2 regions of the Paenisporosarcina macmurdoensis genome follow, and region 2 is predicted to be linked to the other one. Evidence: riboswitches for the same ligand, from Rfam matches in the RefSeq annotation. Region 2 holds a riboswitch; the other holds the start of a gene.
The links. A riboswitch is a leader RNA that binds a small molecule or an ion and turns the genes downstream of it on or off. The one in region 2 is predicted to bind S-adenosylmethionine.
Positions count from the first base shown of each region.

Region 1 (5,949 bases), on a different contig from region 2:
AATTGAATGTTCAATTAACAAAGTTTTTGGTACTGAAGTCTTAGATTATATTGCAGATGAAGCAGTTCAGTTACACGGAGGTTACGGCTTCATGCAAGAGTATGAAGTAGAACGTATTTACAGAGACTCTCGTATCAACCGTATTTTCGAAGGAACAAATGAAATCAACCGTCTACTAGTACCAGGAACTTTCTTACGTAAAGCGATGAAAGGTGAACTTCCAATCTTACAAAAGGCTCAAGCTCTTCAAGAAGAGTTGTTAATGATGATGCCAGAAGAGATTGAAGATGCTCCTTTAGCACAAGAAAAAATGCTTGTTCAAAATGCTAAGAAAATTGGCTTATTAGCCGCAGGTTTAGCTGCACAACGTTATGGTACAAAACTTGAATCTGAACAAGAAGTGTTAGTCAATATTGCGGACATCGTTAATAACTTATTCGCAATGGAGTCAGCTGTTCTTCGTACAGAAAAAGCAATCCAACGTGTTGGTGTTGAAAAAGCAAACCAAAAACTTTTATATACACAAATCTTCTGTCAAGAAGCATTTGCAAGTATAGAAAAAGATGCGAAAGAAACATTGATTGCTGCGGTTGAAGGTGACAACTTACGTATGATGCTTTCTGCACTTCGTAAATTAACACGTTCAACGCCTTACAACGTGATTGCTAAAAAACGTGAAGCGTCTGTAAAAATAATCGATGCTGAAAAATATATCGTTTAATTAGGAAATCCGAACGCTTCTCAAGAGGCGTTTGGATTTTTTTTTGATAAAATAGATTTAACTGAGGAGGATGAAGAAGAATGGCAATAACGTATTATGGATATCCTAAATGTGGTACATGTAGAAAAGCAAAAGCATGGTTAGATGCTGAAGGGTTATCGTATCATGATGTACATATCGTAGAAACACCGCCTACAATCGAAGAATTGAAAAAAATTGTAGAGACAAGTGGTCTGCCCCTTAAGAAATTTTACAATACGAGTGGCATGAAATACCGTGAGCTTGGCTTGAAAGATAAACTACCAACCATGTCAGACGATGAGCAATTTAAATTGCTGTCTTCAGACGGAATGTTAATTAAAAGACCCCTTGTTACAGATGGCTTGAAAGTAACGGTCGGCTTTAAAGAATCGGATTTTATTGAGAATTGGAAACGCTAATTAACTGTTCTTGTTTTTAGGGAAAGATTATGTCAAACTGAAGATGATTATATTACATATTTGGAGGGGTATTAATGAGCACACCAAAAGATTTACGCTACTCTGAAGAACACGAATGGGTTAAAGTTGAAGATGGCAAAGCACGCATTGGTATTACTCACTTCGCTCAATCTGAGCTTGGTGATATTGTATTCGTTGAACTTCCTCAAGTAGGAGACGATATTAAAACAAACGAGCCTTTTGGCAGTGTTGAATCTGTTAAAACTGTTTCTGAACTTTATGCACCGATCAGTGGTAAAGTGGTTGAAGTAAACAGTGGCTTAGAAGACAGCCCTGAATTTGTTAATGAATCTCCATACGAAAATGCATGGATGGTCGTTATCGAACCAACGGATGTTACTGAAATTGACTCATTGATGACGGCTGAGCAATACGAAAAAATGACTCAAGAGTAAAATTGTTTGTGAAACGCCGACATTTGTTCGGCGTTTTTTGCATATCTAGCGCATAAATGAGTCTAGTTTGGAGGGATTCCATGCTTTCAGATAAAGTCATAGTTGTTGAAGGTCGTTCAGATAAACAACGAATACTACAACTTCTCGCAGAGCCTATTGAAATTATTTGCACGAACGGAACAGTCAGTGTCTCGCGTTTAGAAGAGTTACTGGTTCCTTACGAGCAAGGGGAAATGTATATATTTGTAGATGCTGATGAATCAGGGGAGAAATTACGTGCGCTCATTAAACGTGAATTTCCTGAAGCGCTTCATTTATATACGGATGTAACATACCGTGAAGTCGCGACAACCCCTATGAAAGTCTTAGCGACCATTTTACTCGGAGCGAATATTGATGTGAAATCGGAATTTATAGCATAAAAGGATGAAGACGATGAAAGAATGGACAACTGCTGAGTGGGAATCTAATTCTCAAAGCGCCAATATTGCAGCCTATTATTTATACGCGCCTATGTGTGGAACTTGCCAAGTAGCATCTAAAATGATGGAAGTGGTAGAAGAACTATTACCAAGTGTGAAAATTGGCCAAGCTAATTTGAATTATGTAGAAAATATAGCAGTAGACCAGCAAATTGAAAGTGTACCTTGTTTATTAATTGCTGAGAATGGTCAAGTCCGCGAAAAAATATACGCGTTCCAATCTGTTCCTTATCTATACGATCGTTTGAGAAAAAATATTTGACGTTCACTTTTGAACGTGTTACATTATCACTCGTAACCAAAAACTTAATATCGTAAACTCTTATAAAGAGAGGCTGAGGGAAGTGCCCTATGAAGCCCGGCAACCGACACAATTTGTGAAATGGTGCCAAATCACTCAAAGTACTTTGCTTTGAAAGATGAGAGAACGGTCTAACGTATATTACTATGCAATTAGTCCCTTCTGCTTTTCTGCGGAAGGGACTTTTTAAATTCAGAGGTGAACTAGAGGAATGATTCAATTACAAAACTTATCAAAAACATTCAAAACAAGTAATGGTCAACTTATTGCAGTAGATGACGTTACATTGACAGTTGAACAAGGCGAGATTTTCGGCATTATTGGCTATAGTGGTGCTGGTAAAAGCACATTAATCCGATTGTTAAACGGACTAGAAAAACCAACTTCCGGAAGTGTCACAGTTAACGGTCAAGAAATATCATCAAGCTCGGGCCAAGCGCTTCGAAGTGCTAGACAAAAAGTTAGCATGATTTTTCAACACTTTAACTTACTGTGGTCTCGAACAGTTGAAGACAATATTTCATTCCCGCTTGAAATTGCAGGAATAAGCAAAACGAAACGCAAGGAACGAGTAAAAGAGTTAATCGAACTAGTTGGATTAACTGGGAAAGAGAAAGCGTATCCCTCTCAATTATCAGGTGGGCAAAAACAACGTGTTGGAATTGCGCGTGCGCTTGCAAATAACCCCGAAGTATTACTTTGTGACGAAGCTACATCAGCGCTCGACCCAGAAACAACGGATCAAATACTAGAGTTGCTCGTGGATATTAACAAACGCTTAGGGTTAACGATTGCACTCATAACACATGAAATGCATGTTATTCGTAAAATCTGTCATCGCGTTGCTGTTATGGAAGCGGGGAAAGTAGTTGAGATGGGTTCAGTACTCGAAATCTTCCAAACACCTCAACAGGACATTACAAAACGCTTTGTAGAACAAGTTAATGGTCCAGAAGAAGCTAGTCAAACAATCGCTCATCTTATTGAGCAATATCCTTCAGGCAAGCTCGTGAAACTCGTGTTTGTTGGGGATCGAACAGAACAACCTATCCTTTCGAGGTTAATTAAAAAATACCAAGTTGAAGTGAATATCGTGCAAGGAAATATTACCCAAACTCAAAATGGCGCATACGGAACATTGTATCTGCAAATTGATGGAGCTACCTTAGCGATTGATGAAGCAATAGATTATTTACACGGACAAGATGTTCATACGGAGGTGATCTCACATGATTGAAAACCTTCTACCTAATGTTGATTGGGAAAAAATGTGGGAAGCTTCACTGGAAACACTATATATGTCTGCAATGGCCACTGGTTTCACATTTGTCATTGGACTTGCACTAGGTATTTTGCTATTCCTGACTAGCCCACATCAATTATGGGCAAATAAAATAGTGTATTGGTTAACTGGTGCATTTGTTAACATCTTCAGATCCATCCCGTTTATCATCTTAATCATTTTGTTAATCCCGTTTACTAAGTTTTTACTTGATACCATTCGTGGTGCAAATGCAGCATTACCAGCACTTATCATTGGTGCTGCACCTTTTTATGCACGTATGGTGTTAATTGCTTTACGTGAAATTGATAAAGGGGTAATCGAAGCAGCTCGCTCAATGGGTGCTAAGACGTCCACAATTATTTGGAAAGTTTTATTACCTGAGTCACTTCCAGCATTACTTTCAGGACTTACAGTTACAGCCGTTGCCCTTGTTGGCTATACAGCAATGGCAGGTATTATTGGAGCAGGCGGATTAGGAAACTTGGCATTCTTAGATGGATTCCAACGTAGTCGTGAAGATGTCACGATCGTATCGACAATTCTGATCTTAATTATTGTCTTTATGATCCAATGGATCGGCGATACATTCACATCAAAAGCAGATAAACGATAATTGGTGCCTTCGAGTCCTACTCGATCACATATATCAGGAAAAGGGAGAGACAATCATGAAGAAATTTGTAGCAGGAATATTATTATCAGTAAGTGCAATCACACTAGCAGCATGTGGTGGAGATAGCGAATCTTCTGGAGACAGCAAGGAATTAGTAGTGGGAGCTTCAAACACTCCACACGCTGAAATCCTAGAAAAAGTGAAACCATTGCTTGAAGAACAAGGGATTAACCTTGAAATCGAAACTTATCAAGACTATATTTTACCGAATAAAGATTTAGAATCTGGTGATTTGGATGCGAACTACTTTCAACATATTCCTTATTTAGAATCACAAATCGCAGATAATGGCTATGATTTTGTCAATGCAGGCGAAATTCATATTGAACCTATCGGTGTTTACTCTAAAAAATATAAATCGTTAGAAGAACTTCCAGAAGGTGCAACCATCTTAATTAGTAATTCTGTTGCTGATCATGGTCGAGTTCTTTCAATGTTAGAAGCAGAAGGATTAATAAAATTAGCTGACGGTGTGGATAAAACAACTGCAGAAGTCAAAGATATCGTGGAAAATCCAAAAAACTTGGAATTCGATGCAGAGTATGAAGCGGCACTTCTTGTTCAATTGTATGAAAACGAAGAAGGCGATGCGGTTTTAATTAACTCAAACTATGCAATCGATGCAGGGTTGAACCCGTTAGAAGATTCAATCGCAATTGAAAAATCGGATTCTCCATATGTAAACATTATTGCTGTTCAAGCAGGCAATGAAGGCAATAAAGAAATTAAAGCATTGGTGGAAATATTGAAATCTGAAGAAATTCAAGATTTCATTTTAGAAGAATGGGGCGGCTCGGTCGTTCCGGTTAAATAATAGGATAAAAATAAAAAGACGTCGGATTCCGACGTCTTTTTATTATGCAGAAAAAACCGAGTATTCCGCCTTTTAATGGACATCTTCACTTTAGTAAGTGGGTGTGTTAAAGTAATCTCATCTTTTCGGAGAGAACACTTGTACATTCAAGGAGGACAACATGAAGAAAATTAAAATTGGTTTATTAGCACGAATCGCACTTGCAATTGCACTAGGTGTTTTAGTTGGATCGTTTGCACCCGAAGCGGTTGTTCGAGTAATGGCTACATTCAATGGATTATTCGGTAACTTCTTAGGTTTCGTTGTTCCATTAATTATTATTGCTTTTATTGCTCCAGGAATTGCTCAACTTGGTACAGGTTCTGGAAAGTTATTAGGACTTGCAACATTCTTTGCTTATACTTCAACGATAATCGCTGGATTTATGGCATTGATCGTTGCAAAAAATGTGTTGCCTAGGTTCATTTCTTCTTCTTCAGGAGAATCGTTTGAAAATCCAGAAGAATTTCTTGCAACATCGTTTTTTAAAGTAGATATGCCACCAGCTGTTGGCATCATGACGGCATTACTTCTTGCCTTCATATTTGGTATTGGTATGGCAGCAACTAAAAGTGACATACTAAAAAAAGGATTCGATGAATTTAATGTCATTATTGAAAAAGTAATTGCAAACGTTATTATTCCTTTACTGCCTGTACATATCTTCGGAATCTTTATGAACATGACTTTCGGAGGTCAAGTGGCTAAAATATTATCTGTTTTTGCCATCGTATTCGTG
Region 1 is NZ_JBHSRI010000009.1:183,661-189,609, forward strand. It holds gene ACFPYN_RS08510 (acyl-CoA dehydrogenase family protein) at 1-721, shown strand, start outside; gene ACFPYN_RS08515 (arsenate reductase family protein) at 802-1,161, shown strand; gene gcvH (glycine cleavage system protein GcvH) at 1,236-1,616, shown strand; gene ACFPYN_RS08525 (toprim domain-containing protein) at 1,697-2,038, shown strand; gene ACFPYN_RS08530 (thioredoxin family protein) at 2,052-2,360, shown strand; SAM riboswitch class I at 2,418-2,524, shown strand; gene ACFPYN_RS08535 (methionine ABC transporter ATP-binding protein) at 2,611-3,636, shown strand; gene ACFPYN_RS08540 (methionine ABC transporter permease) at 3,629-4,297, shown strand; gene ACFPYN_RS08545 (MetQ/NlpA family ABC transporter substrate-binding protein) at 4,353-5,171, shown strand; gene ACFPYN_RS08550 (dicarboxylate/amino acid:cation symporter) at 5,332-5,949, shown strand, end outside.
Region 1: another riboswitch for S-adenosylmethionine. It lies ahead of ACFPYN_RS08535 (methionine ABC transporter ATP-binding protein); the one in region 2 lies ahead of metK (methionine adenosyltransferase).

Region 2 (5,949 bases):
TACATTATTCATAAATGATTCTGTATATAAAAATACATCCTCTTGCTCTGGTTCATGAAATAAATCATGAAAACAACTTCCCCACTCTTTATATTGAATTTCTGAAAGTTGTTGCTTTTGCAACCAATGCTTAGCATACGATTGATCAGTAACTTTGTCTCTCTCTGCTGTCATCATTAAAATAGGCAGATTTTGAATACTTTCCTGTCTAGATGAAGTTGCTTTAAGTAATTGTTGCAGCTCATGATACCATTTCAATGTAATGGTCGTATTATAGAGCGGGTCGTCTTTATCTTGCGTATATACATCATAATTCCTCGTCAGCTGTTTAATTGTCACATCATGTGTACTTTTTACATTTTCAGCTAACTTGCCCATGCTCGACAAAGCACTTGAAAGTTTTGATGGATGGATTTTCAAATGCAACCAAGGCGACGTAAGTATTAAAGCCGCACATTCAATCGATTTTAATTGAAGTGAGTGCATAACAAGAGTTGCCCCTAAACCATGACCCATCACAAATACTGGCAAGTTATATGTCATCGATGCTTCTACTAATTGGTCTATATATGTCCCATATGAATTAAAATCTTCTTCATGTGCTGCTTTTTTTCTAGATGCTTCTCCATGCCCTGGCAAGTCTCCCATTACTACATGGAAACCTGAACTTCTAAATTTCTCTATTAACCATGCATATCTACGATGATGTTCATACGCGCTATGTACAATTGCGATAACCGCTTTTGCTTGACCATCAGCTTCCCATTTCCACATGAACAGCGCCCCTTTACTATTTCTAATTCTCGACATTACTTGATGTAATTTTACCACTTGATCTTGTAAACAATAAGTAATTGCCACTAAGAAGGACCTGAAATGAACATTGCTTTCGTCACAAATGACATAACTCTCATTCTTCTTTATCTACTAATGTTCTGTAAACTCATCTACATAAACAAGTCGACTTATGTATGTTCCTCTTTTTTTGTATAATGAAACCATACCGCAATAAGAAATGAGGAAATAACATGATTTACTCTTTTAATAATAAAACACCCTTGATCGATCCAACTGTTTATATTGCTGATTATGTCACAATCAGTGGGGATGTGACAATCGGTCCAGAGTCCACAATATGGTTTAATACCGTGATTCGTGGAGACGTTAACTCAACAAGGATTGGTCGCAAAGTAAACATACAAGACTTATGTTGCTTACATCAAAGCCCCGCTGCACCCTTAATTTTAGAAGATGAAGTAACCATTGGACATCAAGTTACCTTACATAGCTGTACAATTCGTCAAGGCGCTTTAGTGGGAATGGGTTCAATTATTTTAGATGGAGCTGAAATTGGGGAAGGTGCATTCATTGGAGCTGGAAGCTTAGTTCCTCCAGGAAAGATTATCCCGGCAGGCATGCTTGCATTAGGTCGACCTGCGAAAGTCGTACGTGAATTAAATGATGAAGACCGACTAGATATGAAGCGAATTGTAAAAGAATACGCTGAAAAAGGGCAAATTTATAAAGCGATGCAACAAAATACAAGTACTAAATAGAATGAGCAGGCGTTTAAGTGCCTGCTCTTTTAATTTGATATGTACCAACTGTTTGGTATATTGTCGTTCAAATTGGTTTATTCCCCTTCGCTCGGTGTTTATTCCCTTTCAAATTGATTTATTACCTTTCACTCGATGTTTATTCCCTTTCAAATTGGTTTATTCCCCTTCGCACTATATTTATTCCCTTCACCCATTTTTGTCCATAATGTCCGTGTGATAATTAGTTTGACTTTCGCTTCGCTGCGGTTGTGGAATCAATCCTATTATAAAAATATTTTCCCACTCAAGATTGATTTGTTCCCGCTCAATTCTTACCATTCACCCATTTTTCTACAGAAAAAAACTGTTCCGGATTAATCCGGAACAGTTTTGTTTTATTCGCCAGCTTTTTCTTTCAAAAGAGCAGCTTTGTCTGTTTTTTCCCAAGGTACATCTAAGTCTGTACGACCAAAGTGCCCGTAAGCAGCAGTTTGTTTGTAAATCGGACGACGAAGATCTAACATTTTGATGATACCTGCAGGTCGTAGGTCGAATAACTCGCGAACTAATTCAACAAGTTTAGATTCACTAACTGTGCCAGTACCGAATGTGTCGATAGCGATCGATACCGGTTGTGCTACTCCAATTGCATAAGCAAGTTGAACTTCACAACGGTCAGCTAGTCCTGCTGCTACAAGGTTTTTTGCTACGTATCGTGCTGCGTATGCTGCTGAACGATCCACTTTTGTAGGATCCTTACCAGAGAATGCTCCGCCACCGTGACGTGCATAACCACCGTAAGTATCTACGATAATTTTACGTCCTGTTAAGCCAGCATCACCTTGAGGTCCACCAATTACGAAACGACCAGTTGGATTAATAAAGTATTTTGTATTTTCGTCAATTAATTCTGCTGGTACAACAGGTTTAATGACATGTTCTTTAATGTTACGTTGAATTTGCTCAAGCGTTACTTCAGGGTGATGTTGAGTTGAAATAACAATTGTATCAATGCGCAACGGTTTATTGTTTTCATCATACTCAACCGTGACTTGTGTTTTACCATCGGGACGTAAATATGATAATACTTCTTCTTTACGAACTTCCGCTAAACGACGAGCTAACTTATGAGCCATACTAATTGGAAGTGGCATTAATTCCGGTGTTTCATTACAAGCAAAACCGAACATTAAACCTTGGTCACCTGCTCCGATTGCATCGATGTCTGAATCAGTCATAGAGCCTTCACGCGCCTCTAATGCTCTATCAACACCCATAGCGATGTCAGGAGATTGCTCATCGATTGCAGTTAATACTGCAGAAGTCTCTGAGTCAAAACCATATTTTGCACGTGTATAGCCGATTTCGCGGACTGTTTCACGTACAACTTTTTGAATATCCACATAAGCTGTTGTTGTGATTTCTCCAGCAACCAGTACTAAACCTGTTGTTACTGTCGTTTCACATGCAACACGTGCGTTAGGATCTTCAGTTAAAATTGCATCTAAAATTGCATCTGAGATTTGATCACAAATCTTATCTGGATGCCCTTCTGTTACTGATTCTGATGTAAATAGACGACGATTTGTCATTGGTATTTCCTCCTATATCCTTCGAGATTTCTCTCGGAAAATTCAAACGGTACTCATTTCCCATGTTCAGCTTATTCAGTCGATTAAAACCTTCCGCCTTATCGGGCTTCTGCACACGAGGATAAAGGGAGATGTCATAAAAAAAACCCTCTCTCACGTAAATCACATGAGGAAAGTATACATTAATAGGCATCTTTCACTCTTATCATCCAAGGAATACACCTTGCTTCAGGTTCAGCACCTTTGCTAATTACTACTTACTTCATAACTGCAGGTTGCCGGGTTTCATAGGGCCTGACCCCTCAACCAGCTCGGGATAAGAGTATCCGTTCAGTTTTACATCATAATAAACTAATCCCTCTATGTCAAATATTATTTATTATTCTTCATTAAAGAGAAATTTAAGAGGAATTTAATTAGGCTATTAGTGTAGTTTAATGAGCGGAATGTGTTATACTAATCAACGAATAAAAAAACACCCCAATGGATTGGGAATATAAGAAAAAGGAAGGTACATATACATGAATTCAGTGAACACTATCAACGAACTGAACGACTTGTTAAATGGCAAAAACGTGCATGTACAACTTTCAGTACCACAATTAGTGGAGAAAGCAACATTACGCGGAGAAGCTGTCTTAACATCAACTGGAGCTGTAAAAGTAGAGACAGGGAAATATACAGGACGTTCTCCTAAAGACAAATATGTTGTTGAAGAAGATATCTCAAAAGACAAGATTGATTGGGGTACAGTAAATCAACCGATTTCATCCGAAATTTTTTCCTCTTTATATAAGAAGGTTGTTACATATTTAAAATCGAAAGAAGAACTATTTGTTTTTAATGGCTTTGCAGGAGCAGACAAAGAATCTCGCCTTTCTATCAAAGTAATTAATGAATATGCATGGCATAACCTATTTGCACACCAATTATTTATTCGTCCTACGGAAGAAGAATTGGCAGTTCATGAATCACAATTTACTATTGTTTATGCACCTACGTTTAAAGCTGATCCAGCAATCGATGGTACTGCTTCTGAAGCATTCATCATTGTTTCAATGGAACAACGCATCATTTTAATTGGTGGAACAGAATATGCTGGAGAAATGAAAAAATCAATTTTCTCTATTATGAACTATTTACTTCCTGAACAAGGCATTTTATCTATGCATTGTTCATCAAACGTTGGCGAAAAAGGTGATGTTGCCTTATTCTTTGGTTTATCTGGAACTGGAAAAACGACGTTATCAGCTGATGCTGATCGCAAGTTAATCGGTGATGATGAGCATGGCTGGTCAGATAATGGTGTATTCAATATTGAAGGAGGCTGTTATGCAAAAGCAGTCAACTTAAAACGTGAAAATGAACCACAAATTTTCGATGCGATCCGTTTTGGATCAGTATTAGAAAACGTAGTAGTGGATCCGGATACACGTATTGCTAATTACGAGGATATCTCATTAACTGAAAACACACGTGCTGCTTACCCATTACAAGCAATTGATAATATTGTTGACCCTTCTGTAGCCGGTCATCCAAATACAATCATTTTCTTAACAGCTGATGCATTTGGCGTATTGCCTCCAATCAGTAAATTAACAAAAGAACAAGCAATGTACCACTTCTTAAGCGGTTTCACATCGAAACTTGCAGGAACTGAGCGTGGAATCACGACTCCACAAGCTACGTTCTCAACTTGTTTCGGTTCTCCATTCCTTCCATTGCCTGCAACCGTGTATGCAGAAATGTTAGGAAAGAAAATTGACGAACATAATGCACAAGTATTCTTAGTAAATACGGGTTGGACTGGCGGCGTATACGGCGTTGGTAAACGTATGAAACTTTCTTATACACGTGCAATGGTGCGCGCGGCGTTGGATGGTAAATTAGACAATGTAGAAACAGACAAAGGTTCTGTATTCGGGCTAGCGATTCCAAAAGCTGTACCTGGTGTTCCAGAAAACGTACTAAATCCACGCGATGCATGGGCAGATGTTTCTGCATATGACGCAAAAGCAAAAGAATTGGCAGATCAATTCCGTGAAAACTTCAATAAATTCGGCTCAGTTGCTGAAGAAATCGTCTCAAAAGGCGGACCGATTATTTAATATAAAAATGGCTTGCACTTCGTGTGCAGGCCATTTTTTATTCCTTGTAATGAAAGTTCGTATCGTTTTGGAAAAAAGATTGAATATGTATAGCTTCTGCTTTCGTAATTTGATTGAAATGTAGTTCAGCACCATAATCATCTACAGAACAAATATGATACCCATTCTTTTTAAAATGTAATGAATACCACAGAATACTATTTGTTTCACTACTAACAGATTGTAAAATTAAATCTTTTAACTTGTGGTTAAGTGGCATAGTAAAAATGACTAAATCAGTCTCAATTCTAATGGTACGTGCATAAGGTTTAATGGTTTGTATCAATTCTGTTTCATTTTTCCAACACCGTACTTCTATTGCCGTAAAAATTGGCAATAACTCCGTCATTAATGGAATCCAGAAGTCCACATTCTTTAAACGCTTTAGTGTTTCATTTCCATGTGAGAAGGTATCATTTTTTATATGTAAATTTCCCATAAGTAAACCTCCTCAACTTACATTAAGTGTTCTTTAAAATATTCTGCGTCTGCATTTTCAGGGAAGAGTTTTTGAAATTCTGCAGCTTCATTTTTATCTACCCCATACAGCACAATTTCAGAGCCATACTGTGCAATTTCCATCATTTGAATATCTTCTTTATAGAAGAATAGAGTGAACCATTTTATTCCACCGTTTGAATCAATTGAGTGATTACGTAAATAGTTACAATT
Region 2 is NZ_JBHSRI010000007.1:15,049-20,997, reverse strand. It holds gene ACFPYN_RS06685 (alpha/beta hydrolase) at 1-774, opposite strand, end outside; gene ACFPYN_RS06680 (gamma carbonic anhydrase) at 1,029-1,556, shown strand; gene metK (methionine adenosyltransferase) at 1,934-3,130, opposite strand; SAM riboswitch class I at 3,330-3,453, opposite strand; gene pckA (phosphoenolpyruvate carboxykinase (ATP)) at 3,652-5,238, shown strand; gene ACFPYN_RS06665 (hypothetical protein) at 5,276-5,716, opposite strand; gene ACFPYN_RS06660 (hypothetical protein) at 5,734-5,949, opposite strand, start outside.